One region of the Salmonella sp. HY31 genome, then DNA from elsewhere that is predicted to be linked to it. Evidence: predicted binding sites of a transcription regulator. Region 1 holds the regulator's gene; each other region holds the start of a gene.
The links. Region 1 encodes CRP, which controls carbon source genes, mostly activating them, when cyclic AMP is high. Its sites were predicted from a motif close to ATGTGANNNNNNTCACAT; they were not measured.
Positions count from the first base shown of each region.

Region 2: the regulator CRP is predicted to act here: its motif matches at 3,739-3,756, upstream of hpt (hypoxanthine phosphoribosyltransferase).
Region 3: the regulator CRP is predicted to act here: its motif matches at 3,659-3,676, upstream of serC (3-phosphoserine/phosphohydroxythreonine transaminase).
Region 4: the regulator CRP is predicted to act here: its motif matches at 2,578-2,595, upstream of ACE15A_RS02750 (YjcB family protein).

Region 1 covers NZ_CP170479.1:375,597-383,254, reverse strand. Annotated here, with positions in the region: gene ACE15A_RS01715 (hydrolase) at 1-260, shown strand, start outside; gene ACE15A_RS01710 (YheU family protein) at 257-475, shown strand; gene ACE15A_RS01705 (phosphoribulokinase) at 527-1,396, shown strand; gene ACE15A_RS01700 (OsmC family protein) at 1,492-1,896, opposite strand; gene crp (cAMP-activated global transcriptional regulator CRP) at 2,204-2,836, shown strand; gene ACE15A_RS01690 (YccS/YhfK family putative transporter) at 2,885-4,972, shown strand; gene ACE15A_RS01685 (aspartate aminotransferase family protein) at 5,014-6,231, opposite strand; gene pabA (aminodeoxychorismate synthase component 2) at 6,317-6,880, opposite strand; gene ACE15A_RS01675 (putative adenosine monophosphate-protein transferase Fic) at 6,912-7,514, opposite strand; gene ACE15A_RS01670 (YhfG family protein) at 7,504-7,658, opposite strand, start outside.
Region 2 covers NZ_CP170479.1:1,058,357-1,066,014, reverse strand. Annotated here, with positions in the region: gene ACE15A_RS04945 (PTS sugar transporter subunit IIA) at 8-448, opposite strand; gene ACE15A_RS04940 (ABC transporter permease) at 553-1,323, opposite strand; gene ACE15A_RS04935 (ABC transporter ATP-binding protein) at 1,320-2,246, opposite strand; gene can (carbonate dehydratase) at 2,355-3,017, shown strand; gene hpt (hypoxanthine phosphoribosyltransferase) at 3,075-3,611, opposite strand; gene ACE15A_RS04920 (glucose/quinate/shikimate family membrane-bound PQQ-dependent dehydrogenase) at 3,816-6,206, shown strand; gene cueO (multicopper oxidase CueO) at 6,379-7,658, opposite strand, start outside.
Region 3 covers NZ_CP170479.1:3,043,480-3,051,137, forward strand. Annotated here, with positions in the region: gene rpsA (30S ribosomal protein S1) at 1-55, opposite strand, end outside; gene cmk ((d)CMP kinase) at 169-852, opposite strand; gene aroA (3-phosphoshikimate 1-carboxyvinyltransferase) at 1,094-2,377, opposite strand; gene serC (3-phosphoserine/phosphohydroxythreonine transaminase) at 2,448-3,536, opposite strand; gene ACE15A_RS14505 (DUF421 domain-containing protein) at 3,722-4,414, opposite strand; gene ycaO (30S ribosomal protein S12 methylthiotransferase accessory factor YcaO) at 4,551-6,311, shown strand; gene focA (formate transporter FocA) at 6,715-7,572, shown strand; gene pflB (formate C-acetyltransferase) at 7,630-7,658, shown strand, end outside.
Region 4 covers NZ_CP170479.1:580,057-587,714, reverse strand. Annotated here, with positions in the region: gene ACE15A_RS02755 (hypothetical protein) at 883-1,551, opposite strand; gene ACE15A_RS02750 (YjcB family protein) at 2,167-2,448, opposite strand; gene ACE15A_RS02745 (EAL domain-containing protein) at 3,011-4,612, shown strand; gene soxS (superoxide response transcriptional regulator SoxS) at 4,600-4,923, opposite strand; gene soxR (redox-sensitive transcriptional activator SoxR) at 5,010-5,468, shown strand; gene ACE15A_RS02730 (glutathione S-transferase family protein) at 5,761-6,429, shown strand; gene ghxP (guanine/hypoxanthine transporter GhxP) at 6,775-7,658, shown strand, end outside.

The DNA of each region.
Region 1 (7,658 bases):
ACTACTATCGTCAGTGTAGCGCCATGCCGTTGCTTAACCAGATTGCTAAACCGACGCTGATTATTCATGCCAAAGACGATCCGTTTATGGATCATCATGTGATCCCTAAAGCGGAAGATCTGCCCCCACACGTGGAGTATCAGTTAACTGAGCATGGCGGACACGTAGGATTTATCGGCGGTACGCCGCTGCGCCCTGAAATGTGGCTGGAACGCCGAATTCCTGACTGGCTGACAACGTATCTGGAGGCGTCATCATGATCATTCCCTGGCAGGGGCTCTCCCCCGACACGCTGGACAACCTGCTCGAAAGCTTTGTGTTGCGCGAAGGCACCGATTATGGTGAACATGAACGTTCGCTTGAACAAAAAGTCGCGGACGTAAAACGTCAACTGCAATCCGGCGAGGCCGTTCTGGTATGGTCTGAATTACATGAAACGGTCAATATTATGCCGAAAAAACAGTTTCGCGAATAAAACGCCTTTGACGGCAATACATTATTATTAAAGCTTAATCATGGAGTTGCCATGTCAGCCAAACATCCGGTGATAGCAGTAACAGGGTCAAGTGGCGCGGGGACCACCACCACCAGCCTCGCGTTTCGTAAAATTTTCGCGCAGTTAAATCTGCACGCCGCCGAGGTGGAAGGCGACAGTTTTCATCGTTATACCCGCCCGGAAATGGACATGGCGATCCGCAAAGCGCGCGACGCCGGGCGGCATATCAGCTATTTCGGGCCTGAAGCCAATGACTTCAGCCTGCTGGAACACACTTTCATTGAGTACGGGCAGACGGGTAAAGGCCAGTCACGTAAATATCTGCATACCTATGATGAAGCCGTACCGTGGAATCAGGTTCCCGGCACGTTTACACCCTGGCAGCCGCTTCCCGAGCCGACCGATGTGCTGTTTTATGAAGGACTGCACGGCGGCGTCGTCACGCCGCAACATGATGTCGCGCGTCATGTTGATCTGTTGGTTGGCGTGGTGCCTATCGTCAACCTCGAATGGATTCAGAAACTGATTCGTGACACCGGCGAACGTGGACACTCCCGTGAAGCAGTGATGGATTCCGTGGTGCGCTCCATGGACGACTACATCAATTACATTACGCCGCAGTTCTCCCGTACCCATATTAACTTCCAGCGCGTGCCGACCGTCGACACCTCCAATCCGTTCGCCGCAAAGGGCATTCCGTCGCTGGATGAGAGTTTTGTGGTGATCCATTTCCGCAACCTGGAAGGGATCGATTTTCCCTGGCTACTGGCGATGCTCCAGGGCTCGTTCATTTCTCACATTAATACATTAGTGGTGCCGGGCGGCAAAATGGGACTGGCGATGGAGCTGATTATGTTGCCGTTGGTACAGCGATTAATGGAAGGCAAAAAAATCGAATAACCGCGTTGAAACGCCCGATGGCGCTACGCTTATCGGGCCTACGGGATAAAAACTGGTAGGTCCGATAAGGCGAAGCCGCCATCAGATAATGATAATCACGCCGCAATCACTTCATACGAATGGGTAATATGGACCGCTTTTTCCAGCATTAGCGCCACCGAGCAATATTTTTCCGCAGAGAGATCAACAGCGCGCGCGACGGCAGCCTCTTTCAGATCGCTGCCGGTAACCATAAAATGCAAATTAATGTGCGTAAACAGGCGCGGCGCGTCTTCCCGGCGCTCGGATGTCAGCTTCACTTCGCAGTTGGTGACATTCTGACGCCCCTTTTGTAGGATCGATACCACATCAATAGCGCTACATCCGCCAGCCGCCATTAATACCATCTCCATCGGACTCGGCGCTTTGTCACCGGAGTTGCCATCCATTAAAATCTGGTGGCCGGAGGAAGACTCTCCGAGGAACGTGAGTCCTTCAACCCACTTTACACGCGCTTGCATATTTCGTAACTCCAATGTTTCAATTTTCCTGAAAGATTACGCGCATACAACAAAACTCGCAATGGAAGGCGACTTGGGTCATGCTGAAGCGAGACACCAGGAGACACACGGCGAAAGCTATGCTAAAACAGACAAGATGCTACAGTAATACATTGACGTACTGCATGTATGCAGAGGACATCACATTACAGGCTACAGTCTATTTTCGTAGCCCTCTTCCCAGGTAGCGGGAAGCATATTTTTGCAACCCCAGAGACAGTGCCGTTTTCTGGCTCTGGAGACAGCTTATAACAGAGGATAACCGCGCATGGTGCTTGGCAAACCGCAAACAGACCCGACTCTTGAATGGTTCTTGTCTCATTGCCACATTCATAAGTACCCGTCAAAGAGCACGCTGATTCACCAGGGTGAAAAAGCAGAAACGCTGTACTACATCGTTAAAGGCTCCGTGGCAGTGCTGATCAAAGATGAGGAAGGGAAAGAAATGATTCTTTCTTATCTGAATCAGGGTGATTTTATTGGTGAATTGGGCCTGTTTGAAGAAGGCCAGGAACGCAGCGCCTGGGTACGTGCGAAAACCGCATGTGAGGTCGCTGAAATTTCCTACAAAAAATTTCGCCAATTAATCCAGGTAAACCCGGATATTCTGATGCGCCTCTCTTCCCAGATGGCTCGTCGCTTACAAGTCACGTCTGAAAAAGTAGGTAACCTCGCCTTCCTCGACGTCACCGGGCGTATCGCTCAGACGCTGCTGAATCTGGCGAAACAGCCCGATGCCATGACGCACCCGGATGGGATGCAGATCAAAATCACCCGTCAGGAAATTGGCCAGATCGTCGGCTGCTCCCGCGAAACCGTTGGTCGTATTTTGAAGATGCTGGAAGATCAAAACCTGATCTCCGCGCATGGCAAGACCATCGTCGTCTACGGCACCCGTTAATCCCGTCAGAATGGCGCGTTTTATCATGCGCCATTTTTGTTTGCATCGATGTGGCGAAGACTGATTTATCACCCAGAGATTAATTACGCACTACGGCAAACGCTGGTGCTGTGCCTGCCTGTGGCTGTCGGTTTATTGATAGGCCAGCTACACCTGGGATTACTTTTCTCTCTCGTTCCCGCCTGCTGCAACATTGCAGGTCTGGATACACCGCACAAACGCTTTTTTAAACGCCTGATCATCGGCGCGTCGCTGTTCGCCGGATGCAGTCTGGCAACGCAACTCCTGCTGGCGGAATCCGTCCCCCTGCCGTTGATCCTGACCGGGCTCACGCTGGTGCTTGGCGTGACGGCGGAAATTAGCCCACTTCATGCGCGGCTACTGCCAGCGTCGCTGATTGCCGCCATATTTACCCTGAGCCTTGCGGGATACATGCCCGTCTGGGAGCCGCTGCTTATTTATGCGCTGGGCACCCTATGGTACGGCGTGTTTAACTGGTTTTGGTTCTGGCTATGGCGCGAACAGCCGCTGCGCGAGTCATTGAGTTTGTTATATCGTGAACTGGCCGATTACTGCGAAGCGAAATACAGCCTGCTCACCCAACATATCGATCCGGAAAAAGCGCTGCCTCCCCTGCTGATACGCCAGCAAAAAGCGGTCGATCTCATTACCCAGTGTTACCAACAGATGCATATGCTTTCGGCGCACAACAATAATGATTACAAGCGCCTACTGCGGGCTTTTCAGGAAGCGATGGATTTGCAGGAACACATCTCCGTCAGCCTGCATCAGCCGGAAGAGGTACAGAAACTGGTAGAACGCAGCCATGCGGAAGAGGTAATTCGCTGGAATGCGCAAACGGTCGCCGCTCGCCTGCGCGTGCTGGCGGATGACATCCTTTATCATCGTCTGCCGACGCGCTTCTCTATGGAAAAACAGATTGGCGCGCTGGAGAAGATTGCCAATCAACATCCTGAAAACCCGGTAGGCCAGTTCTGCTATTGGCACTTCAGCCGAATCGCCCGCGTGCTGCGTACTCAGCGACCGCTTTACGCCCGCGACCTGATGGCCGATAAACAGCGTCGCCTGCCACTACTCCCGGCGCTGAAAAATTATGTGTCGCTTAAATCGCCGGCGCTACGCAACGCCGGACGCATTAGCGTAATGATGAGTATCGCCAGTCTGATGGGCAGCGCGTTGCACCTGCCCAAACCGTACTGGATCCTCATGACGGTGCTGTTTGTCACCCAAAACGGCTATGGCGCGACGCGCGTACGTATTCTGCACCGTTCGGTCGGAACGCTGGTCGGCCTGGTGATTGCCGGCGTCACGCTGCACTTACATATTCCCGAAAGCATTACGCTGGCGGTCATGCTGGTACTAACGCTGGCAAGTTATCTGATTATTCGTAAAAACTACGGCTGGGCGACGGTCGGCTTTACGGTGACGGCGGTATACACCATCCAGTTACTGACGTTAAACGGAGAGCAGTTTATTGTGCCGAGGCTGATCGATACGCTTATTGGCTGTTTAATTGCCTTTGGCGGCATGGTTTGGCTGTGGCCGCAATGGCAAAGCGGGCTATTACGTAAAAACGCCCATGATGCGCTGGAAGCCGATCAAGAAGCTATCCGACTGATCCTCAGTAACGATCCGCAGGCCACCCCGCTCGCTTATCAAAGAATGCGGGTCAACCAGGCGCATAACACGCTATTCAACTCGTTAAATCAGGCAATGCAGGAACCCGGATTCAATACCCACTATCTGTCGGATATGAAACTGTGGGTCACGCACAGCCAGTTTATTGTCGAGCATATCAACGCCATGACGACGCTGGCGCGGGAACACACCATGCTGACGCCGGATCTGGCGCAGCGCTATCTGGAATCTTGCGAGATTGCGATTCAGCGCTGCCAGCAGCGCCTGGAGTACGACAGGCCAGGCGGTTCCGGCGACGTCAACATTCTGGAGTCGCCGGACATGCCGTCACATGGCTTATTGAGCACTCTGGAACAACATTTACAGCGCATCATCGGCCATCTGAACACCATGCACACCATTTCGTCGATGGCCTGGCGTCAGCGTCCGCATCACGGTATCTGGCTGAGTAAGCGGCTACGGGATACAAAAGGTTAGATCGACTGCCGGATGCGCTACGCTTATCCGGCAATCCGCCATCAGGCAACCACTTTCCCTATCGCCTGCGCAAAGCGCTGCATTCCTTCATTGATATCCGCCTCTTCCACCACCAGCGACGGGGCAAAACGCATCACGTCTGGTCCGGCATTGAGCACCATCACCCCGGCCTCTGCGCCTGCGTACAGAAAATCGCGCGCCCGACCTTTATACTTCGGCTTCAGTTCCGCGCCAATCAGCAGCCCCATGCCGCGAATATCGCTGAAAATGTCAAATTGTTCGTCAATCGCCTGCAAATGTTGCACAAACTGTTGCCGCTTAGTGTGAATGCCTTCTAGTACCTCTGGCGTATTAATGATATCGAATGCCGCGCCAGCCACCGCACAGGCCAGCGGATTGCCGCCATAGGTTGAACCGTGCGAACCGACATGGAAGGCCGAGGCAATCTCCTGCGTGGTCAGCATGGCGCTCACCGGAAAACCGCCGCCTAACGCTTTGGCGCTGGTGAGGATATCCGGCGTGACGCCGTAGTGCATATAGGCAAACAGGTCTCCGGTGCGCCCCATCCCGCACTGCACTTCATCAAACACCAGCAACGCCTGATGCTTGTCACACAGGTCGCGTAACCCTTTGAGGAATTCCGGTGTAGCCGCCTGCACGCCGCCTTCACCCTGAATCGGCTCGACCACCACCGCGCAGGTGTGGTCATCCATTACCGCTTTCACCGCATGGAGATCGTTGAAGGGAACGTGAATAATATCGGCGGGTTTCGGCCCAAAGCCGTCGGAATATTTCGGCTGCCCGCCTACAGAGACGGTAAACAAGGAACGGCCATGAAAGGCGTTATGGAAGGCAATGATTTTCGTTTTGAACGGGCTATGGCGCACGCAGGCATAATGACGCGCCAGTTTAAAAGCGGTTTCGTTCGCTTCGGTGCCGGAATTCATAAACAGCACGCGCTCGGCAAACGTGGCGTCGATCAATTTACGTCCCAGACGCAACGCCGGTTCGTTGGTAAAAACGTTGCTGGTATGCCATAAGGTTTCACCCTGGGATTTCAGCGCCTCGACCAGCGCCGGATGGCAATGGCCCAGCGCAGTCACTGCGATCCCGCCGGCGAAATCGATATACTCTTTGCCCTGCTGATCCCATACGCGACTGCCTTTACCTTTAACCGGAATAAAGTCCGCCGGTGCATAAATGGGCAGAATCACTTCATCAAAAGTTGCGCGCGTAATAGCCGTTTGTTCAGTTGCCATATCATTACCACCCGGTTAAGCAGAAATGCCAGTGAAATTATAATCACAAAATATGAATAAAAAATCACTTAATAGCAACCACAAATCAACGCCGGAGGAAATTCTCCAGGAGAGCGTGTCCTTGTTCGCTGAGAATACTTTCCGGGTGGAACTGCACGCCTTCCAGATCCCACTCGCGGTGGCGAATGCCCATAATCTCCTGCGTTTCGCTCCAGGCGGTGATCTCAAAACACTCAGGCAACGTGGCAGGGTCGACAATCAGCGAGTGGTAACGTGTCACGGTTAACGGGCTGGGCAATCCCCGAAACACGCCCTGTCCATTGTGCGTAACAGGTGACGTTTTACCGTGCATTACTTTCGCTGCCCGCACCACCGTCGCGCCAAAAGCCTGCGCCATCGCCTGGTGCCCAAGGCAGACGCCCAGCATCGGAATACGTCCGGCATAATGGCGGATGACCGTCAGTGAAATGCCAGCGTCATCCGGCGTACAGGGGCCGGGAGAGATAACGATTTTTTGCGGGTTCAAAGCGTCAATGTGCGCCAGCGTCAGCGCATCATTGCGCCTGACCTGCACTTCCGCGCCCAGTTCACAAAAATACTGGTAGAGGTTCCAGGTAAAGGAATCATAGTTATCGATAAGCAGGATCATGGCGGCTCCGGGTCAGTAGAACCGCACTATTTTACTCAGTTTCGCGAGCTTCGCTTACCGCTTTCTGAAAAATCGCCTGCAAAGCGGAGAGATCGCCCATCGCGCCGCTCTGGTTCGCCTGATTCCACGTTTCAACCGCAATACCTTGCCAACTCAGCGCGTAGCCTGCATGTAGCGCCAGTTGTTCAAAGAAGATGCGCTGCGCCAGCCCGCTCCCCAAACGAAACGGGTGAAGTACGTTAATTTCGCAGTAGTAATGCGCCAGCCGCTCGACAAACTTTTCATGCGCCAGACCGACCAGATAGCCCTCTTCTTCCAGATCCTGCATCAGGACATTACCCTCTTTTTCGATATAGGCAAAGTGGCAGAAACGGGTATCGCCCTGGTAAATATCGACCTCCCGCAGTTGCCCTGCCCAGTCGAAAATATCCTGATAGAGCTGGCGATGAATCGCGCACAGATGGGGCAAGCCGCGTATCAGCGGCCCCAGTTCAATCGTGGCGGCGCGGAGCGCGGTCATTTCATATGCCGCTTGCGCCAGTCGCTGGGCCTGATGAATCCCCAGCCGATTACGCATCACATTCAGCCCCGGATAGAGGTACGGATCGCGTCCTTCGCCAAATTTATCGCTCATAGTGCCTCCGAAGTTCGTCAAGGCGTGCCAGCGCTTCGTCGGCGGTCAGGGTTACTAAGGGGATCTCAATACCTTCGAGACGGCGGCTTTGCTGGAAGTTAACGTTGCGCCGCTGTTCCCAAAAGCGTGACTTTTGTTTATCGG
Region 2 (7,658 bases), 680 kb from region 1:
GTATTGATCAAAACTCATACAAATCATGCAGCAATACAAAAGGCGGATTTTTCTGCTGCTGATGCCAGAGACTGGTTACATCCGGCGCGCCAAGCGCGACAATCTGGTCGCGAAATGCTGAACTGCTCATCGACTCTCGCAAAGGAAGCATTTCCTCTATCAATGAATAGCTGACACCTGAAATAACTTCACATTGAGAATGTTTATGGCTCATCAGCGACGCTACACGATAAGGCGCCGCGCCGGAAATGTCGGTTAAAAATATCACGCCTTCACCAGAGTCGGTGGCATGGAGGGCATCACACATCATGCGGCTCAGCATGTTTGAGCTCAGGCCGCGCCAAAAATTGACCGCCCGGCATTGCGCCAGCGGACCATTTTTTCTCTCCAGGCGATCAAGCATATCCTGTGCGCGATCGTCATGGCAGGTAATCACCCAACCTAACATAGCCTACCTCCTTAGCAGACAAGTAGTTTATCAGGGTTACCAATCAGGAATGATGACAGCCGTCAAAAGTCTCCTCTTCCCGCCAGGAGAAGAGGAGAATCGTATCAGCTACGCAAACCGCGTCCGCGCTGGATCAGCGACCAGCACAGCAGGTAGAAAGCGGCTATAAAGATCACCAGTACGCCAAATGTCGTCACCAGCGGCACATCATGGATACCGAGGAAACCATAACGGAAGCCGCTTATCATGTAGACGATCGGGTTCAGGTGCGACAACCCTTGCCAGAACGGTGGCAGCAGCGTCAGCGAGTAAAATACCCCGCCGAGGTAGGTCAGCGGCGTCAGCACAAAGGTCGGGATCAGGCTGATATCGTCAAAGGTTTTCGCAAACACGGCGTTCAGCAGTCCGGCCAGCGAGAACAGAATCGCGGTCAGAATCAGCGTTAGCGCGACAAATACCCAGGAATGCACCTGGAAAGGCACGAAAAAGAGCGAAATCGCCGTCACCAGAATCCCCACGCACAGCCCACGCGCCACGCCGCCGCCGACAAATCCGGCGATGATCACGTGCGTTGGTACCGGCGCAACCAGCAGTTCCTCAATATTGCGCTGAAACTTGGCGCTAAAAAATGATGACGCTACATTGGCGTAGGAGTTGGTAATGACCGCCATCATAATCAGGCCCGGCACAATAAATTGCATATAGCTAAAACCATGCATTTCGCCGATGCGCGAACCGATCAGGTTGCCGAAAATAATAAAATAGAGTGTCATGGTGATGACAGGCGGCACCAGCGTTTGCACCCAGATCCGCATAAAGCGATGGATCTCTTTCGCCCAGATGCTTTTAAGGGCAACCCAGTAAAGCTGCATCATGCGCGATCTCCTTGTTTTTCATGCACCAGCGACACAAACAGTTCTTCCAGACGGTTGGCTTTATTACGCATACTTAATACCTGAACCCCCTGCTCGCTCAGTTGGCTAAAGACGCTGTTAACCCCCTGCTCGCGTAACACTTCAACCTCCAGAGTCGAGGTATCTACCAGACGATATTGATAACCCGCAAGCTTAGGTAGCGGGCTTTTTGGCGCTAAATCCAGAATAAACGTCTCCGATTTCAGCTTTGAAAGCAGATTTTTCATGGAGGTATTTTCCACCAGCTCGCCGTGCTGAATAATACCGATATTGCGGCACAACATTTCCGCCTCTTCCAGATAGTGGGTAGTAAGAATAATCGTGGTGCCTTTGGCGTTTAAATCTTTCAGAAACCCCCACATCGAGCGGCGCAATTCGATATCGACGCCCGCCGTCGGCTCGTCGAGAATCAATAGTTTAGGCTCATGCATCAGTGCGCGGGCAATCATCAGGCGGCGTTTCATCCCACCGGAAAGCATCCGCGCGCGTTCATTACGTTTTTCCCACAGATCGAGCTGTTTTAAATACTTTTCGCTACGTAAAACCGCCTCTTTATGTTCCACGCCGTAATAACCGGCTTGATTCACTACGATCTGTTGCACCGTTTCAAACGGGTTAAAGTTAAACTCCTGTGGCACCAGCCCAAGCTGTCGCTTGGCGTTAACCACGTCTTTTTCCAGGTCGTAACCAAAAACGTTAACGCGCCCGGACGTTTTATTAACCAATGAGCTGATAATACCGATGGTGGTCGATTTCCCTGCTCCATTTGGTCCCAGAAGCGCGTAAAAATCCCCCGCTTCGACCTGCAAATCTATGCCGCGCAGCGCCTGAACGCCGCCGGGATAGGTTTTTTTAAGTTGTTGAAGTTCCAGCGCAATGGTCATAAATTCTCACTTACTTTACGTTCTTACACTTTATATATGGTTTAAATAATTACGGAGTTGCCCTATATTAGCCCAACGCACTTATTTGGTTACAGGTCGTTAACTTCCATGAAAGACATAGATACACTCATCAGCAACAATGCACTATGGTCAAAAATGCTGGTGGAAGAGGACCCCGGATTTTTTGAGAAACTGGCGCAAGCGCAAAAACCGCGCTTTCTATGGATTGGATGTTCCGACAGCCGCGTTCCTGCTGAACGTTTAACCGGGCTTGAACCGGGCGAATTGTTTGTTCACCGTAATGTGGCTAACCTGGTTATTCACACCGATCTGAACTGTCTCTCCGTGGTTCAGTATGCGGTAGATGTTCTGGAAGTTGAGCATATTATCATTTGCGGCCACTCCGGTTGCGGCGGTATCAAGGCTGCGGTAGAAAATCCTGAGCTGGGCTTGATTAATAACTGGCTGCTGCATATCCGCGACATCTGGCTTAAACATAGCTCGCTGTTGGGAAAAATGCCCGAAGAGCGACGTCTGGACGCGCTCTACGAATTGAACGTCATGGAACAGGTCTATAACCTGGGGCATTCCACTATTATGCAGTCAGCGTGGAAACGCGGGCAGAATGTGACCATTCACGGCTGGGCGTACAGTATCAATGACGGCCTGCTGCGCGATCTTGACGTCACCGCCACCAACAGAGAAACGCTGGAGAACGGCTATCATAAGGGTATTTCGGCCCTAAGCCTGAAATACATTACCCACCAATAAGCCATTAGCTATAGGCCGGATAAGTCGCTTTAGCGACGCCATCCGGCATTTCTGCTCTTACTCGTCCAGCAGCACCACTTTACCGACATACGGTAGATGGCGATAACGCTGGGCGTAATCAATACCGTACCCCACGACGAACTCATCGGGGATAGAGAAGCCGATAAATTCCACCGGGACATCGACTTCACGGCGAGACGGTTTATCCAGCAGCGTACAAATCGCCAGCGATTTCGGCTCGCGCAGGCCCAGGATTTCACGGACTTTCGACAGCGTATTACCGGAATCAATAATGTCCTCGACAATCAGCACATCTTTACCGCGAATATCCTCATCCAGATCTTTGAGGATTTTCACGTCGCGGGTGGTGGACATGCCGCTACCATAACTGGAGGCGGTCATAAAATCGACTTCATGAGGAACCTGAACTTCACGGCACAGGTCCGCCATAAACATAAATGAGCCACGCAACAGACCAACCAGCACCATTTCACTGCCGCTGTCTTTATAACGTTCGGTAATCTGACGACCCAGTTCGGCAATACGTGCTTTGATCTCCGCTTCGGGGATCATGACTTCAACAGTATGTTTCATATTTATAACCATATGATTTAAAAACAAATCACTCAATGCCGGTTGATAATAACGCCGCATTGACGCGCAAGGCACGCAGTATACCAGCAAACGTATTCATTCGCGGCATTTGATAAGAAAGCTCATTTTGTGAGGACGATCACACATGTTAATTCCTATACTTAATTGCTACTAAAAAATTAACAATTGGGATGGTGTCTTTTTATGGCAGAAAATAACGCACGATCGCCACGATTACTCGTGACGCTGACGGCCCTCTTTGCAGCGCTTTGTGGGCTGTATCTTCTTATCGGAGGTGTCTGGCTGGTTACTATTGGCGGTTCCTGGTACTACCCCATCGCGGGCCTCGTGATGCTGGTCGTAGCCGGGTTGCTATGGCGCAGTAAACGCGTCGCGCTGTGGCTGTATGCCGCCCTGCTGCTGGCGACAATGATTTGGGGCGTGTGGGAAGTCGGGTTCGACTTCTGGGCGCTCACGCCGCGTAGCGATATCCTGGTGTTTTTCGGCATCTGGCTAATATTGCCGTTTGTCTGGCATCGGTTGGTGGTTCCTTCCAGCGGCGCAGTGGCAGCGCTGGTCGTGGCGCTGCTGATTAGCGGCGGCATTCTGACCTGGGCTGGCTTCAACGACCCGCAGGAGATCAACGGTACGCTTCGCGCCGACGCCACACCCGCTGCAACAAGCTCGCCGATCGCCGACGAAGACTGGCCGGCCTATGGACGTAATCAGGAAGGCCAACGCTATTCGCCGCTGAAACAGATCACTGCGGATAACGTTCACCACCTGAAAGAAGCGTGGGTCTTCCGCACCGGCGATCTGAAACAACCAAACGATCCGGGCGAAATCACCAACGAAGTGACCCCGATTAAAGTCGGCGATACGCTCTACCTGTGTACAGCTCACCAGCGACTGTTCGCGCTGGATGCCTCCAGCGGTAAAGAGAAGTGGCACTTTGATCCCCAGTTGAAGACCAATGAGTCCTTCCAGCATGTCACCTGCCGCGGCGTCTCTTATCATGAGGCCAAAGCGGATACCGCCTCGCCGGAGGTCATCGCCGACTGTCCGCGCCGCATTATCCTCCCGGTCAATGACGGTCGCCTTTTCGCGGTGAATGCCGAAACCGGCAAGCTGTGTGAAACCTTCGCCAACAAAGGCGTCCTGAATCTGCAAACCAATATGCCGGACACCACGCCGGGACTGTATGAACCGACGTCGCCGCCGATTATCACCGATAAAACGATTGTCATTGCCGGTTCGGTCACGGATAACTTCTCTACCCGAGAAACGTCCGGCGTTATCCGTGGTTTTGATGTGAATACCGGTAAACTACTGTGGGCCTTCGATCCGGGGGCGAAAGATCCGAACGCGATTCCAGCCGATGAGCACTCTTTTACCTTTAACTCGCCGAACTCGTGGGCGCCTGCCGCCTATGATGCGAAACTGGATCTGGTCTATCTGCCAATGGGCGTGACCACGCCGGATATCTGGGGCGGTAACCGCACGCCGGAGCAGGAACGTTATGCCAGCTCCATCCTGGCGCTGAATGCCACCACCGGGAAACTGGCCTGGAGTTATCAGACCGTCCATCACGATCTGTGGGATATGGACCTGCCGGCACAGCCGACGCTGGCGGATATTACCGTTGATGGTACAACCGTTCCGGTTATCTATGCGCCAGCGAAAACCGGTAATATCTTTGTACTGGACAGACGTAATGGCAAACTGGTCGTGCCCGCCCCGGAAAAACCGGTCCCGCAGGGCGCGGCAAAAGGCGATTACGTCGCCAAAACTCAGCCGTTCTCTGATTTAACCTTCCGCCCGAAAAAAGATCTCTCCGGCGCGGATATGTGGGGCGCGACCATGTTCGACCAACTGGTGTGCCGCGTTATGTTCCACCAGTTGCGCTATGAAGGTATCTTCACCCCGCCGTCCGAGCAGGGGACATTGGTATTCCCTGGCAACCTGGGGATGTTTGAATGGGGCGGTATTTCCGTCGATCCAGACCGTCAGGTCGCTATCGCTAACCCGATGGCGCTGCCGTTTGTATCGAAGCTGATCCCACGCGGCCCTGGCAATCCAATGGAACCGCCGAAAGACGCGAAAGGTACCGGTACAGAAGCAGGTATTCAGCCACAGTACGGCGTACCGTTCGGCGTCACGCTGAATCCGTTCCTTTCGCCGTTTGGCCTGCCGTGTAAACAGCCGGCCTGGGGCTATATTTCCGCGTTGGATCTGAAAACCAATGAAATCGTGTGGAAGAAACGTATAGGGACGCCGCGCGACAGTATGCCGTTCCCGATGCCGGTTCCGGTGCCGTTCAACATGGGGATGCCAATGCTGGGCGGGCCAATCTCAACCGCCGGTAACGTGCTGTTTATCGCCGCGACCGCCGACAACTACCTGCGCGCTTATAACATGAGCAACGGGGAAAAGTTGTGGCAGGGGCGTTTACCCGCCGGGGGCCAGGCAACGCCGATGACCTACGAGGTAAACGGTAAGCAGTACGTGGTAGTTTCTGCCGGAGGCCACGGTTCGTTTGGCACAAAGATGGGCGACTATATCGTCGCATATGCTTTGCCTGACGACGCGAAATAACCATTAATGCCCGGCGCGTGCCGGGCGTTTTGTCAGGTGGCAGCTTCGCTTGCCCGGCCTACGTTAACGTGTATTTGTAGGCCGGATAAGCGCCATCCGGTAAATCAGGTCTGCGCTATCGGACATGCCGGGTGGCGGCTTCGCCTTACCCGGCCTACATCGGATACATCAGTTATACCGTAAATCCTAACATCATCCCCGTATCTTCATGTTCTAACAGATGACAGTGCGCCATATAGGCATGTTCCTTCGGCGCGTCGTGATCGAACTTGACCAGCACTTCGCTGATACCGCCCTCAACGCGTACCGTATCCTTCCAGCCCGTTCTGTGCGCCGCTGGTGCTTTACCATTCTCTGACAAAATACGGAACTGTGTGCCGTGAATATGGAAAGGATGCAGCATCATGTCGCCCACGCCGGAAATCACCCAACGTTCATGGCGGCCTTTCTGCGCCGCAAACATCGGTTTGTTCATATCGAATACCTGGCCGTTGATAAAGTTAGCGTTATGGAAGTCGAATTTGCCGCCGTGATTCATATTGCCCATCGCGCCATGATTCATCCCGCTGTGATCCATGTTGCCATGATCCATCTCGCCATGCCCCATATTGCCGCCCTGCATATGCGCGTTCATGTTGTCATGATCCATGCCGCTCATCGCTTGAGCGCCATATTTCTTCATCAGCATTTGCATCCCCATCATATCAAGACGCGGGTCCATCGACAGTTTCAGGTTGCGCACCGTCAGCCCTTCCAGCGACGGCAACGCCGGCATCGTCGTCAACGTATCCGGCAATGTGCCGGAGGCGGTAATCCGCAGCGGCTGGATACGCATCACCGGATGCGGTTTATCAAACGGAGCGATCGCCATACCCATCTGGCTGACCGGTAGCGTCACCAGATCAAAGGCTTTCCCGTCGCTGATATCCACCAGCACTTCAAAACGCTCGCCCATTAATAACGGCAACTCAGTGACTTTCACTGGTTCCGCCAGCAGACCGCCGTCGCTGGCGATCACATAAAGCGGGCGATTATCGCTGGCGGCAATATTCAGCGAACGTGCATTACAGCCATTCAGCAAGCGCAGGCGTAACCAGCCTTTCGGCGCGGAATGCTGCGGATAGATAGCGCCATTGGTCAGCAGCGTATCGCCAAACCAGCCGACGGCGGCGGTCATCATATCCAGTTGATAATCAATCTGGCCATCGGCGGAGAAGCGTTTGTCCTGAATGATCACCGGCACATCGTCGATGCCCCACTGTTTCGGCAGGCGCAATTTGCGAATCTCGTCATCTTCAATCAGCACCAGTCCGGCAAGGCCCATCGCCACCTGGCGCCCGGTTTTGCCGTGTTTGTGCGGATGAATCCAGCAGGTCGCAGCGCGTTGTTGTGGCGTAAACGTTACCGTGCGGGTTCCGCCTGCGGGAATAATCCCTTGCGGGCCGCCGTCGA
Region 3 (7,658 bases), 2.2 Mb from region 1:
GGGTTTCGATTTCTTTTAAGGATTCTTCAAAGAGTTGAGCAAAAGATTCAGTCATGTTTAATCTTCAGGTTTCATATTTAACGTCCACCTGGCTCCGTGCCGGATGGGGTTGTTTAACATACCCGCTGTCATTCCCTTGCAGCGGGGGTACTGCAAATTCGGTCGCATTTAAGCGAGAGCCAATTTTTGGCGCGCGTATTGTAACGCTTTTTCAATCACTTGCTCAATGCTTAATCGGGTAGAATCCAAAACTAATGCATCAGCAGCAGGAACTAACGGCGCTACAGCGCGATTACGATCGCGATCGTCGCGTTCCTTGATCTCGGCCAAAAGGCGTTCAAAGTTAACACTAAAGCCCTTCTCCTGCAACTGTAGCATGCGTCGATGCGCACGTTCTTCCGAGGAGGCGTCAAGGAAAATTTTTACCGGCGCATCCGGGAAGACCACGGTGCCCATATCGCGCCCATCGGCGATTAAACCGGGCGCTTCGCGGAACGCGCGTTGGCGACGAAGAAGCGCTTCACGCACGCGTGGAAACGCCGCCACCTGGGATGCCGCGTTCGCGACTTCCTGCGTACGGATTTCGCCGCTAACGTCCTCGCCTTCCAGGATAACCTCCAGATTGCCGTCCGTTGAGACGAAACGCACATCCAGATGGGACGCCAGCGGCACCAGCGCATCTTCAGAGGCGAGATCGACATGGTGATGCAATGCCGCCAGCGCCAGTACGCGGTATATCGCGCCGGAATCCAGCAGATGCCATTGCAATGCTTCCGCCATTGCTTTGCACAAGGTGCCTTTACCTGCACCGCTTGGGCCATCAATGGTTATTACCGGGGCAATTGCCGTCATCTTTATCTCCTTAAACAGGCGTACCGTTAACGTAAACGCCGCGCATTATACGCGCCAACGCTCGCGACCGTTAACGTTGCGTGCAAAAACCAGTTTTGTCTGTAATCAGATGCGGAATAATTGCGCAATTATAGCGGGCCGACGAGGAACCAGCCCGAAAGATTAGCAGTAGTCGTGATTGTAAAAATAGCGCGAGTGCGGACACCGGCGCGCCAGCCTGTCGGCTGGCGCAACAGAAGGATCAGGCTGGCGTACTCATCCGCGCCAGTTGTTCGAAATAATCAGGGAACGTTTTTGCGGTACATTTAGGGTCCAGGATCGTGACTGGCGTATCGGACAGCGCGACCAGTGAAAAGCACATCGCCATACGATGGTCATTGTACGTGCCGATATCCGCGTGATGGAGCTTTGCTGGCGGCGTGATACGAATATAATCGTGCCCTTCTTCGACTTCAGCCCCCACTTTACGCAGCTCGGTCGCCATCGCAAACAGGCGATCGGTTTCTTTCACCCGCCAGTTATAAATATTGCGCAGCGTCGTGGTTCCTTTCGCAAATAGCGCCGTGGTGGCAATCGTCATCGCCGCATCCGGAATATGATTCATATCCATATCTATGGCGTGCAGCTCGCCGCGCGTACAGGCAATAAAATCATCGCCCCAGGTAATGGTCGCGCCCATTTTCTCCAGCACATCGGCAAAACGAATATCGCCTTGCATACTATTACGGCCAATCCCGGTCACTTTTACCGTACCGCCTTTTATCGCCCCGGCGGCGAGGAAATAAGAAGCCGACGAGGCATCGCCCTCGACCAGATAGCGACCCGGCGACTGATACTGTTGACCGCCCTTCACGACAAATTGTTGGTAGCGATGGTTCGCTATCTCCACGCCAAAGGTTTTCATTAAATTTAACGTGATGTCGATGTAAGGTTTTGATACCAGTTCGCCTTTAATACGGATCACTGTGTCTTTAGGCGCCAGCGGCGCGGTCATCAGCAGCGCGGTAAGGAACTGGCTGGAAACGCTACCGTCAACCTCAACGTCGCCGCCGGTAAAACCGCCGCGCAGACGCAGGGGCGGATAATTTTCCTGTTCCAGGTAATCAATATTCGCCCCGCCCTGACGCAGCGCATCGACCAGATGGCCTATCGGACGCTCTTTCATGCGCGGTTCGCCGGTTAACACTGTCTCATTTTGACCCAGGCATAGCGCTGCCGCTAACGGACGCATCGCGGTTCCGGCATTACCGAGAAACAGTTCCAGATCGCCTGGCGCGCGCAATGCACCGCCATTACCGATGATGTCACAGCGGGTGCGATCGGCAGAAAGAGTATAATCAATCCCCAGCGCGCTCAGGGCATTGAGCATATGGCGGACGTCATCGCTATCCAGCAGATTCGTCAGAACGGTTTTACCGCAAGCTAAAGCCGCCAGGAGCAAAGCACGGTTTGAAACACTTTTGGAGCCAGGTAAATTAATGGCGCCATCGACCCGCGCGATAGGTTGTAACGTCAGGGATTCCATGAAACTCAACTCTCAAAAAACAGAAATAAAAACCCCACAGACTGACCGTGGGGATGAAAAAAGAAACGAATTAGCCGTGGCGACGCTCAAAATCGATCATGAAATCGGTCAGGGCTTTCACCCCTTCAATCGGCATGGCGTTATAGATAGAGGCACGCATACCGCCGACGACACGGTGCCCTTTCAACGCGTGGAGACCGGCGGCGAAAGACTCTTCCAGAAATACCTTGTCCAGCGCGTTGTCCGCTAACTGGAACGGAACATTCATCCGCGAACGATTGGCTTGCGCGACATCGTTACGGTAGAAATCGCTGTTATCAATCACACCGTACAGCAGTTCCGCTTTTTGCTGATTAATTTTGTGCATCGCCGCCACGCCGCCCTGCGCTTTCAACCATTTGAACACCAGACCGGAAAGATACCAGGCGAAAGTCGGCGGCGTATTAAACATCGAGTCGTTATCATTCAGGACGGTGTAGTCGAGGATAGACGGGCAGCTCTCATGCGCCTTGCCTAACAGATCCTCCCGGACGATAACCAGCGTCAGCCCTGCCGGACCGATATTCTTCTGCGCGCCAGCATAAATCACGCCATAGCGAGAGACGTCCAGCGGCGCAGAAAGGATGGTAGAAGAGAAATCCGCCGTGACGACCACCTCCGGGCCAAAATCAGGCGTTTCATCAATGGCGATGCCGTCAATGGTCTCATTCGGGCAATAGTGTAAATAAGCGGCATTATCGGAAAGCTGCCACTCGCGCATCGGTTTCACGGCACGTTTGCCGTCAACGGTGATTTTGGCGTCGATAATCTGCGGCGCACAGTATTTTTTGGCTTCTTTGATGGCGCTCGCCGCCCAGTAACCGGCATCGACATAATCCGCCGTGGTTTTATCGCCCAGCAGATTTAGCGGCACACCAGCAAACTGCCCGCGACCGCCGCCGTGACAAAATAAAACTTTATAGTTGGAGGGGATATTAAGGAGATCGCGAAAATCCTGCTCCGCCTCCTCAGCAACCTGGATAAATTCTTTGCCTCGATGGCTAATTTCCATTACCGACGTACCAAGATCGTGCCAGTCACGCAGTTCCTGTTGCGCCAGTTTAAGTACTTCCGCCGGTAGCATCGCCGGACCTGAACTAAAATTAAAGACCTGAGCCATTTCCCCTCACCACGCTGCATTGTTGCCTGCCTGACAGACATCAGGCAAACGTTATTCATGTGGATATCGGTTTTATCATTCAGTGACACGCGCCGCAATGGGTAAAACAATACGCGGGGGAAATGCGGCGTACGTCACACAACAGAATCTTCCGGATTAACCGTATAAATCCGATATTTTCGCTGTTAAACAACGCGTTTAGCCCGGCTTGCCTTCGTCCATTCTGGATTTGCGCAGCGCGGACATAATTGTTTTTCTCCGACGGTCATTCGTACCACTTCACTGCAACGTACACAGGCATAATCGCCAGCCTCCGGCACCACCGTAAAGCGTGGCGTACAGTGTTCAGGAAGAATGCTTAATCCCGGCTTCACGTCTTTATCTTCAAAGAAATAGACGCTAATTTGACCATTCGTCTCAAGGATGGCCAGCCTGATCTGCCCCAGTTGTTCAACGCCATTCAAACGAAGCTCCATAAAAAATTCAAACTCTGTCATATTCGAGCGTTGCAGTTTTTCCCACGCCAGTTCGCCGTCTTCAACAACGACCACTGACTTACCTTCCAGTAGATCCTCCAACTTTTCACTATGCGCCATCAGCCACATGACCAGACGATAGAGCAGCGCCAGGGTGATGAATACCACCAGAACGGGAAGCATCGGAACATCATCATAAAACGCGACGTCGCCTGCCGCAGATCCCAATGTCAAAATGATCAACACTTCAAAAAGCGACATTTGCCGCACGCCGCGTCGTCCTGTCACCTTTAAGAAGAGAAAGACCAGGACAAAGGTGTAAAAGCTACGTAGCGCCACTTCCCCCAAAAATGCTATCGGCACGTTATCCAGCGCCATTCGTTGCAAATCAAATGCCTTCATTTTTTATGCTCTTCCTGTGAATTCCTGTGTAAAAGCATAGCCAATACTTTTATTTCCGCCGATGTCCCGGCGAGATAGCGCCCGTCACATAAAACCCGTATCATTGCGCGCTTTCCGTACGACAAAAGTGATTTTCATGACGCAAACATTTATTCCCGGCAAAGACGCCGCGCTGGAAGACTCCATCGCCCGCTTCCAGCAAAAGTTACTCGACCTCGGCTTTCACATCGAAGAGGCCTCCTGGCTGAACCCGGTGCCAAACGTCTGGTCAGTGCATATTCGCGATAAAGAGTGCGCGTTATGCTTTACCAACGGAAAAGGCGCGACCAAAAAAGCGGCGCTGGCCTCGGCGCTGGGCGAATACTTCGAGCGTCTGTCAACCAACTACTTTTTTGCTGATTTCTGGCTTGGTGAAACGGTCGCCAACGGGCCGTTCGTGCATTACCCGAACGAAAAGTGGTTCCCGCTGACTGAAAATGACGACGTGCCGGAAGGCCTGCTTGATGCCCGTTTGCGCGCGTTTTACGATCCGGAAAATGAACTCACCGGAAGTCAGTTGATTGATCTTCAGTCCGGCAATGAAGCACGCGGCGTCTGCGGCCTGCCATTTACCCGTCAGTCCGATAACCAGACCGTGTATATTCCGATGAATATCATCGGCAACCTGTACGTCTCTAACGGGATGTCTGCCGGCAATACGTGTAATGAAGCCCGCGTTCAGGGACTGTCGGAGGTCTTCGAGCGCTATGTGAAGAATCGTATTATTGCGGAAAGCATCAGTCTGCCGGAGATTCCTGCAGAGGTGATGGCGCGTTATCCGGCGGTAATGGAATCAATCGCCACGCTGGAAGCCGAGGGTTTCCCGATTTTCGCCTATGACGGCTCGCTGGGCGGTCAGTATCCGGTTATCTGCGTCGTGCTGTTCAACCCGGCTAACGGTACCTGCTTTGCTTCTTTTGGCGCGCATCCTGACTTTGGCGTTGCGCTGGAACGTACAGTGACCGAGCTACTCCAGGGACGCGGTCTGAAAGATCTTGATGTCTTCACCCCGCCAACGTTCGATGATGAAGAAGTCGCGGAGCACACTAATCTGGAGACCCACTTCATCGACTCCAGCGGCCTGATCTCCTGGGATCTGTTCAAACAGGACGCCGATTACCCGTTCGCGGACTGGAGTTTCTCCGGCACTACCGAAGAAGAGTTCGCCACGCTGATGGCCATCTTCGCTGCTGAAGATAAAGAAGTTTACATTGCCGATTACGAGCATCTCGGCGTGTACGCCTGTCGTATTATCGTACCGGGAATGTCTGATATTTATCCTGCCGAAGATCTGTGGCTGGCCAACAACAATATGGGTAGCCATCTTCGTGAGATTCTGCTTTCGCTGCCCGGTAGCGCCTGGAATAAAGACGACTATCTCAATCTGATTGAACAATTGGATGAAGAAGGTTTTGACGATTTCACCCGCGTGCGTGAACTGCTGGGTCTGGCGACCGGAGCGGACAATGGTTGGCATACACTGCGTGTCGGCGAATTAAAAGCAATGCTGGCGTTAGCGGGCGGCGATTTGGAGCAGGCGCTGATCTGGACAGAATGGACGATGGAGTTCAATTCGTCGATCTTTAGTCCGACACGCGCGAACTATTACCGTTGCCTGCAAACGTTACTGTTACTGTCGCAAGAAGACTCGCGTCAGCCGCTGCAATATCTCAATGCTTTTATAAAAATGTATGGCGCAGAGGCTGTAGAAGCCGCCAGCGCCGCGCTTAGCGGTGAAGCGGCTTTTTACGGACTACCGACTGTCGACCACGATCTGCAAACGTTCCCGGCCCATCAGTCCTTGTTAAAAGCTTATGATAAATTACAGCGCGCGAAAGCAGCATACTGGTTAAAATAAGGCCATATGAGTGTCTTAGGGTAGGTTTACACTATCGGCTGCGTTATATTACGGGGCGCTTTCGGGCCCCCGTAATATTTATTTTCGATAGGCGGCAAAAATGTAATAACAAGGTTAAATATTGGTAGTTAATATTAAATTAATTAACATAGTGATGTTACTTTATTTGTTGATTACTCCATTTTAATTAACCGTGTAACAGGAGGATTAGGGAAAAGATTCAACTCACATTATAATTTTTAAAATTTATTTTTATTTGGATAATCAAAAAGTTACACCGTAATTGCATAAAAACCATGCGTCTTACGGGCCTATAAGCCAGGCGAGATATGATCTATATCAAATTCTCATCTATAATGCTTTGTTAGTATCTCGTCGCCGACTTAATAAAGAGAGAGTTAGTGTGAAAGCTGACAACCCTTTTGACCTTTTACTCCCTGCAGCAATGGCCAAAGTGGCTGAAGAAGCAGGCGTCTATAAAGCAACGAAACATCCGCTTAAGACTTTCTATCTGGCGATTACCGCCGGTGTATTCATTTCAATTGCCTTTGTTTTTTATATTACTGCGACAACCGGTACTGGCGCGATGCCTTATGGCATGGCAAAACTTATCGGGGGTATCTGTTTCTCTTTGGGACTGATTCTCTGTGTTATCTGCGGCGCTGATCTTTTCACCTCCACCGTTCTGATCGTTGTGGCTAAAGCCAGCGGTCGCATCACCTGGGGGCAACTGGCTAAAAACTGGTTAAACGTCTATTTTGGTAACCTGATTGGCGCTCTGCTTTTCGTGTTACTGATGTGGCTTTCCGGCGAGTATATGACTGCCAACGGTCAGTGGGGACTGAACGTCCTGCAAACCGCCGACCACAAAATGCACCACACTTTTATTGAAGCTGTCTGCCTCGGTATTCTGGCGAACCTGATGGTTTGTCTGGCCGTGTGGATGAGCTATTCAGGTCGCAGCCTGATGGACAAAGCGTTCATCATGGTACTGCCCGTCGCCATGTTTGTCGCCAGCGGTTTTGAGCACAGTATCGCAAACATGTTTATGATCCCTATGGGTATTGTAATACGCGATTTCGCTACACCGGAGTTTTGGACCGCGGTCGGTTCATCTCCGGAAAGTTTTTCTCACCTGACCGTGATGAGCTTCATCACTGATAACCTGATTCCGGTCACGATCGGTAACATTATCGGCGGCGGTTTGCTGGTTGGGTTGACATACTGGGTCATTTACCTGCGTGGTAACGATCATCATTAATCGTGATGTTCGCTATACGCAGTAAATAAAAAATCCACTTAAGAAGGTAGGTGTTACATGTCCGAGCTTAATGAAAAGTTAGCCAC
Region 4 (7,658 bases), 200 kb from region 1:
AAAATCTGCAAAAATATTATTTTGAGGTGCTATTCAATACCACTAGTGGCATCATCGACTATATTTTTAGGTGAGCGAATATAACTTTCCATCTATGACATATCTTTCATTGTAAGTCCATGAAATTTACAATTATATTATTTACATGCAGGTGTGTATCGAGTGGGAGTATAATTGTATAAGTGAGAATTAATTACCGTTCAGCCTAATATATTAAGTCGTCAGATATCCTTTGAAATATGAGAAATAGCTGGGGTGTGCAAACCAGATAACCTATGGAAAATTTAGTGGGTAACAAGCAGCATAAACACCACTATTTTTTCTTAATGAGGGATAAGTCTGATTTACACTAATTCTACAATTAAGTGTATATTTATAAACTGATATAAATATTATTATTTTCATCGTATTCTATTACCGCCCGAGCGGATATATTTATCTCAATAATACGAAGTCTGGTGTTACTCATAAAACGCTGTTCTGCATAGTCAGACAAAAATCTAATTTTTGAATTGATATTGTGTTCTTTAATGAATCTGGCCTGAGCGCATGGAGTATCTATGCTTACCACGTAATAGAGAACATTTATAGAGTTTTATATATTATCAAAATATTAATCTTCATAAGCGTATACAATTATATTGTTTATAATGCCTTACAAGGATAAGCCTATTAAACTATTATTACCAGATGGGCTGATGTGATGGTATGTATATTTTAGTCATAAAAATACAATTGCTAACCCAATGTTTTATCTGATTCATATAAAGGAAAAATCATATCATTCTGTATAGTTGATATATTGTAATGGGTGATAACAATAATAACACTTTATATTTGCTATTATGTGGTAAATTTATATCGCACTGACCGTGATATATTTTAAAAAATAAAATTTTGATGTTGAATTACGTTACCAATTCCTGCTGTAAATAATGAAAATTGCGCTGTTCCAGAAAAGCCAAGACGTTCAAGGGCTAGATAACGTTGGCTATATTGAGTTTTACTATCAATATATTTCCCTTCAAGAAGTTTATATATTGCACGGGCTTGCCCTGCCGTTAACTTGCGGTCTGGAGTGCTTTTGCCTCGGTTTATTCTTGGGAGGATTCCTTTTTTCCATGTTTCTGCTGCTGCGAGTAAAGCATTATGTAGTTGGGCCAGCGTTCCTCCTCCCTCAATTATTGGGCAGATACTCTGACGTAACATGATTTCTTTCAAAGCAGTTGGAATAATAGCCAGCATCTGATATTTCCCTTTACGTTTTAACATATGAAGGTATTCCAGATGTCTCCACCAACCTAGTAGCGGAACGGTGCTCAAAGTGACGATAAGTAAATCGTCAGCATCCAACTTAACCCCTTTTCCCTGACATACCTGAAAGCCATCGTGTTGTAATAATGCTATTATACCGGTTACTTCCGCTTCACTGGGGCCAACAACAACTATTTTATTGGATCTTGTGTATCCAGTAGAATTCGCGGTCAGACCCACCTTGAGAGTATGACTGCTGGTAGCAGAATGGATATTTTTATTCGCTTTGACTTTCATTTTAAGTTTTTTGCCTCTATTTCGCCAACACTATTAGCCCAGCGCCATCTTTAATTGAGTTAATATTAGGTACTTACTATTTTTTATCCTCTTTAATATTGCAGTACGCCCTGTCAATTAAAAAACAATAGTCAATTGATTTTTAAAATATGTACGTGTACGGCACAACGAGTAGTTTTCGATTCTATAATTATTATCCGGGATCTTCTCTGGATTCGTTAGGGAAAATATTTGGAGTCTCAAAACCGGGATGGTAAAAATAACGGTTTAGATCACTCCTGTAATATTGTCAAAAATGCCGAATGAACAGACTGTTTGAGGCTCACCATAAAAATACATGGTGTTATAATATAGGACAACTGCTGTGAACTAAAAGTAAAAAAAAGGGGGGTGGCACAATAACATATAATATAGGGCTATTATTGATATTTTATAGTGTTCCTTATCATTATTATTACGTTACAGTCAAAGCGAAACATAAGATTTTGATATAAATAAAGCGTGGGGATTTAGGATAGATCGCTTTCGATGATGCCTCCAGGGAGCGCATCATCGAAAGCAAAGGGAGGCGTTGAAAACCCTCCCGGGCCGACTTCACCGGGAAGCGATAGCACCTCAGGTCAGCACCATTGGCCATTCTGGTGGGGTATGGCTCATCGTTTCGAGCATAACGGCTTCAATGTTATGCCAAATTGCGGCGAGATCCATCATGGTGATACCGAGTAAACCTGTGGCAAACCAGCAGGCGGATACTACGCCCAGACCGCTACTGATCACCGCCAGACCAATATAATCTGATCTACGGAAACGAATATTGAGCGTGCTGGCTAAAAACATGAGCACTGCGCTCAACAGTTGCCAACGGAGAAGAACGACACCAGTGGTTATGGCAGTCATGAAACATTTCCTCTGAATAGACCTTTGTCCAGGACAGCGCGGCGTTGCTCCCGGGAAGCGTGGGACATTCTGGCTATCAACGGACGTCACATCAACATCGAATGAAACATTATTTCTGTTTCATTATTTTTGTGAACTGTATCACATAATGTTGATTGTCCACCAGATCGACAATGTATTTTTTGTGCGTTTTATAACCATCTTTTTTGTGTGGTTTCTGAGCGTCCATAGAGAAACCGTCCGAAAGTAAAAGATGTATTATTACTACTCTTTTATTTTTTCCGTGAAATGTAGACCTGATAAAAATATCAAGTTATTTATCAAAAGAAATGGATAAAAATTTATAGCCGGCCGTTTACCTGAGCATCATTCTGATATTATCAAAAATATTTGGCTTCCTGCCTGTTATGCGATAAAGATTGCGCATATCCATTAATAGTAAATGTTGACCGGCAAAAGTCTGTTGCTAATATTGATAGATTCATGCACCGTAAACCTCCGTTTGGATCACATCTTGTTTTGCCAATAATAGTCATAAATAATGCAGGGAAATAGGCTGAAAATGAGTCAAAGCACGCGACGCAAGGTGTTGAAATTTCTCGAAAAGATCATTGTGGTGTTACTTCCTGTATTGCTGGCGTTATGGTTTGCTCATAGCCGGGCAGTCTCTGAAACCAGAAATCAATTACATTCATTTGCACAGTGGGTATTAGATAAAACGGAGCTGGTTATCCTGCAAGCGGATTTAGCCCGCGATGCTGCTGAACAATATCAGGGACAAGCCTGTACACCAGCCCATCAACAGCGAATGCTGAATATTATCCGCGGTCGTTTGTACATTAATGAGTTGATTTATGCTGAAGGCCAGCGTTTTCTATGCTCTACGGTTATGACGCCAACAAACCCTTATTTTATTCCCCGCGCTGACTATGAGCGAAAGCCTGACATCGCTATTTATTACTATCGTGATACGCCTTTTTTTAACGGTTATAAAATGACGTATATGCAGCGGGGAAACTATGTTGTGGTTATCAATCCATTATCTTATAGCGAGGTGATGTCAGACGATCCGGCGTTGGCCTGGGGAATGTATGATACGGTGACCAATACCTTTTTCTCCCTGAGTGAACTGGCGCAGGCCGCTCAGCTATTACCTTTGGTGCGACGAAGTGAACCTGTGTTCCAACAGGGTGAACGTTTTTATACTCTGGTTAAATCAGCAAAACGACCGGTTGCCGCAATTGTTTCAACCTCAAAGGAGCGTTTTTACCAGAACCTCTTTCATCAGCTTACATTAACGCTACCGTTAGGGATCATCTGTAGCATTATTATCTTATTCATGTGGTCACGATCCCGACAGGCATATCACTCACCGCGCCGATTGCTGCAACGGGCCATGACCAGGCATCAGCTTTGCCTTCATTATCAGCCGATCATTGATATCCGAAACGGGTTGTGTGTAGGCGCCGAAGCGCTATTGCGTTGGCCGGGATATAACGGTCCGGTGATGAGCCCTGGCGAATTTATTCCACTGGCGGAAAAAGAGGGGATGATTGAGCAGATCACCGATTATGTCGTCGAAGAGGTATTTAATGATTTAGGTTGTTTTCTGGCTGCGCACCCGCATCTTTATGTCTCTATCAATCTCTCTGCCGCCGATTTTCTCTCTTCCCGGTTAATTGTGATGATTCATGAAAAAACGCGTCAGCATTCAGTGCTTGCGCAACAGATAAAGGTTGAAGTGACCGAGCGCGGATTTATTGATGTGCCTAAAATGACGCCGATTATTCAGGCGTTTCGCCAGGCGGGATACGAGGTGGCAATTGATGACTTTGGTACTGGCTATTCGAACTTGCATAACCTGTACTCATTAAATGTCGACCTTTTAAAAATTGATAAATCTTTTGTCGACACGCTAACCACTAATAGCGCCAGCCATTTGATTGTGGAACATATTATTGAAATGGCACAAAGTTTGCGGCTAAAAATCATTGCTGAAGGGGTTGAAACGGCTGAACAGGTTAGCTGGTTGCTAAAACGCGGCGTTCAGTATTGTCAGGGATGGCACTTTGCGAAAGCGTTACCGCCGCAGGAATTCATCGTCTGGCTACAACAACCGCCCGCGCCTCTGACGATACGCGGGCAGGCGTCCTACAGGCGGTGACGGTAATCGCTGGGAGTGCGATCGAACTCGCGGCGGAATACACGCGAGAAGGTTTGTTGCGATACATAGCCCAGGTCCATCGCGATATCAAAAATCGGGCGCTCAGTCGTCCGTAGTTCTACGGCTGCTAACAGGAGACGGCGCTGGCGAATATACTCGCCTAAGGTTTGATGCGTTACCGTACGGAACATCCGCTGCAAATACCACTTGGAGTAACCCGATTTTTTTGCCACCACCTCAATGTTTAGCGGTTGGTCGATATGTTCATCAATCCATTCGATAAGGGTCTGAATTATCTGCTGATGCGACATATTGCTGCCTCTTAAACAGTATTCGATTCGTCGTTTTGTCTGCGGGCGAGTATAATTCCTCAAGTTAACTTGAGGTAAAGCGATTTATGGAAAAAAAATCTCCCCGTTTAAAAGCCTTACTTACGCCGGGGGAAGTCGCGAAACGTAGTGGTGTTGCAGTGTCCGCCCTGCACTTCTATGAAAGCAAAGGGCTAATTACCAGTATCCGTAATAGCGGCAACCAGCGGCGATACAAGCGTGACGTGTTGCGTTATGTTGCGATTATCAAGATCGCCCAGCGTATAGGTATTCCGCTGGCAACTATCGGTGACGCGTTCGGTATCTTGCCGGAAGGACATACGTTGAGTGCAAAAGAGTGGAAGCAGCTCTCCTCGCAGTGGCGTGAAGAGTTAGACCGACGTATCCATACGCTGGTGGCGTTGCGCGATGAGCTGGACGGTTGTATCGGCTGCGGCTGTTTATCGCGTAGCGACTGTCCGCTGAGAAATCCAGGCGACAGGCTTGGCGAACACGGGACGGGCGCCCGCCTGCTTGAAGATGATTAACACGCATCCGGCCATCGGGCAGAATTCACCTAAAACTAAAGCGCCGCTAAGGGCGCTTTAGTTTGTTTCCGGTCTTTGTCTTTCACTCTATCCCGCTGATTACAGGAGGGTTTCCCCCGACGTCAACACCCCTCATATCGAGCACGTGGTGGAGGTTCCGGTTTGTGTTGATACTGTAAGTGTAAGCGACGGCTCCCTGTTCGCCAGCGAAATGTTGATTTTTTAGCCGAAATTTTTACGGCAACTGCCATCATTTTCTATAGTTAGTTGGCATACCTTACAGGAGACAGTCATGCTAACGGTGCACCATTTAAATCAGTCTCGTTCGCAGCGCATCCTCTGGGCGCTGGAAGAACTGGCGTTGCCTTACCAGATTGTGCGTTACCAACGTGAAAAGACAATGCTGGCGCCGCCGGCATTGAAAAAAGTGCATCCGCTGGGCAAGTCTCCGGTTATCGAAGATCACGGTATGGTTATTGCGGAATCGGGCGCCATCCTGGAATATTTGCAGGAAACTTACGACAGTATCGGGCGCTTTAAACCTGCGGATGCGCAGGGGAAACAACACTATCGATTCTGGCTACATTACGCTGAAGGTTCACTCATGCCCTTGCTATTGATGAGACTGCTCTTTACCTCTCTGGGTAAACCGCCGGTGCCATTGGGCCTGCGAACGTTGGGCGGCGTCATCGGTCAGGGTGCGCAAAAAGCGTACCTCAATCCGCAACTGGAAACCCATGCGCGCTTTATTGACGGGCATCTGGCAAATCACCCCTGGTTTGCCGGGGAGCAGTTGAGTATGGCGGATATCCAGATGAGCTTCCCGCTATTTGCGCTGCTTGCCCGGGGCGGGATCGCTCATCTCGACCATATCAACGCATGGAAAGCGCGGGTAGAAAGGCGTCCTGCCTGGCAGCGAGCGATTCAGCAGGGCGGTCCGTTTACCATCCCCGGTGGATAATGACGTTTTTGTGAGCAGATTGCGCAACGTATTTGCTAACAGCGATGCGAAAAATTGTTGCTGGATTGCGCAGTGACGATAACGATTGCGCATAGTGTGGCGATTTATTGAGCATACTAAGCAGAAAAGCATAAAAAGCGGCAAAGTTCAGTTGAAAAAGCGTTTATGATCGCTGGATAATCGTTTGCCTTTTTTGCCACCCGTTTTGTATACGTGGAGCTAAACGTTTGCTTTTTTGCGGCACCCCGATTGTCGTAAATGTAGCACAAGGAGATAACGTTGCTCTGTTAGTGGATTACCTCCCACGTATACCGACGAATAATAAATTCTCAGGGGATGTTTTCTATGTCTACGCCTTCAGCGCGTACCGGCGGTTCACTCGACGCCTGGTTTAAAATTTCACAACGCGGGAGCACCGTTCGCCAGGAAGTCGTTGCTGGCTTAACCACGTTCCTCGCGATGGTTTACTCCGTCATCGTGGTGCCAGGGATGCTGGGTAAAGCCGGGTTCCCGCCTGCCGCCGTCTTTGTGGCGACCTGCCTGGTCGCAGGCGTCGGCTCTATTGTTATGGGACTATGGGCGAATCTGCCGCTGGCTATCGGTTGCGCTATCTCGTTGACGGCGTTTACCGCGTTTAGCCTGGTATTGGGGCAACATATTAGCGTCCCGGTCGCGCTTGGCGCTGTATTCCTGATGGGCGTACTGTTTACCATTATCTCCGCTACCGGCATTCGTAGCTGGATTTTGCGTAACTTGCCACAGGGCGTGGCTCACGGAACAGGTATCGGTATTGGCCTGTTTTTGTTGCTGATTGCCGCCAACGGCGTCGGCCTGGTCATTAAAAACCCGCTGGATGGTCTGCCGGTCGCGCTGGGTGATTTCGACACCTTCCCGGTGATTATGTCGCTGGTGGGGCTGGCTGTTATTCTCGGTCTGGAAAAGCTGAAAGTCCCCGGCGGCATTCTGTTGACCATTATTGGCATTTCTATTGTGGGTTTGCTCTTCGATCCTGGCGTCCATTTTTCCGGCATTTTCGCTATGCCTTCGTTGAGCGATGAAAACGGCAACTCGCTGATCGGCAGCCTGGATATTATGGGCGCGTTAAACCCTGTCGTCCTGCCAAGCGTACTGGCGCTGGTGATGACGGCGGTATTTGATGCGACCGGGACGATCCGTGCGGTCGCAGGGCAGGCTAATCTGCTGGACAAAGACGGACAAATTATCGATGG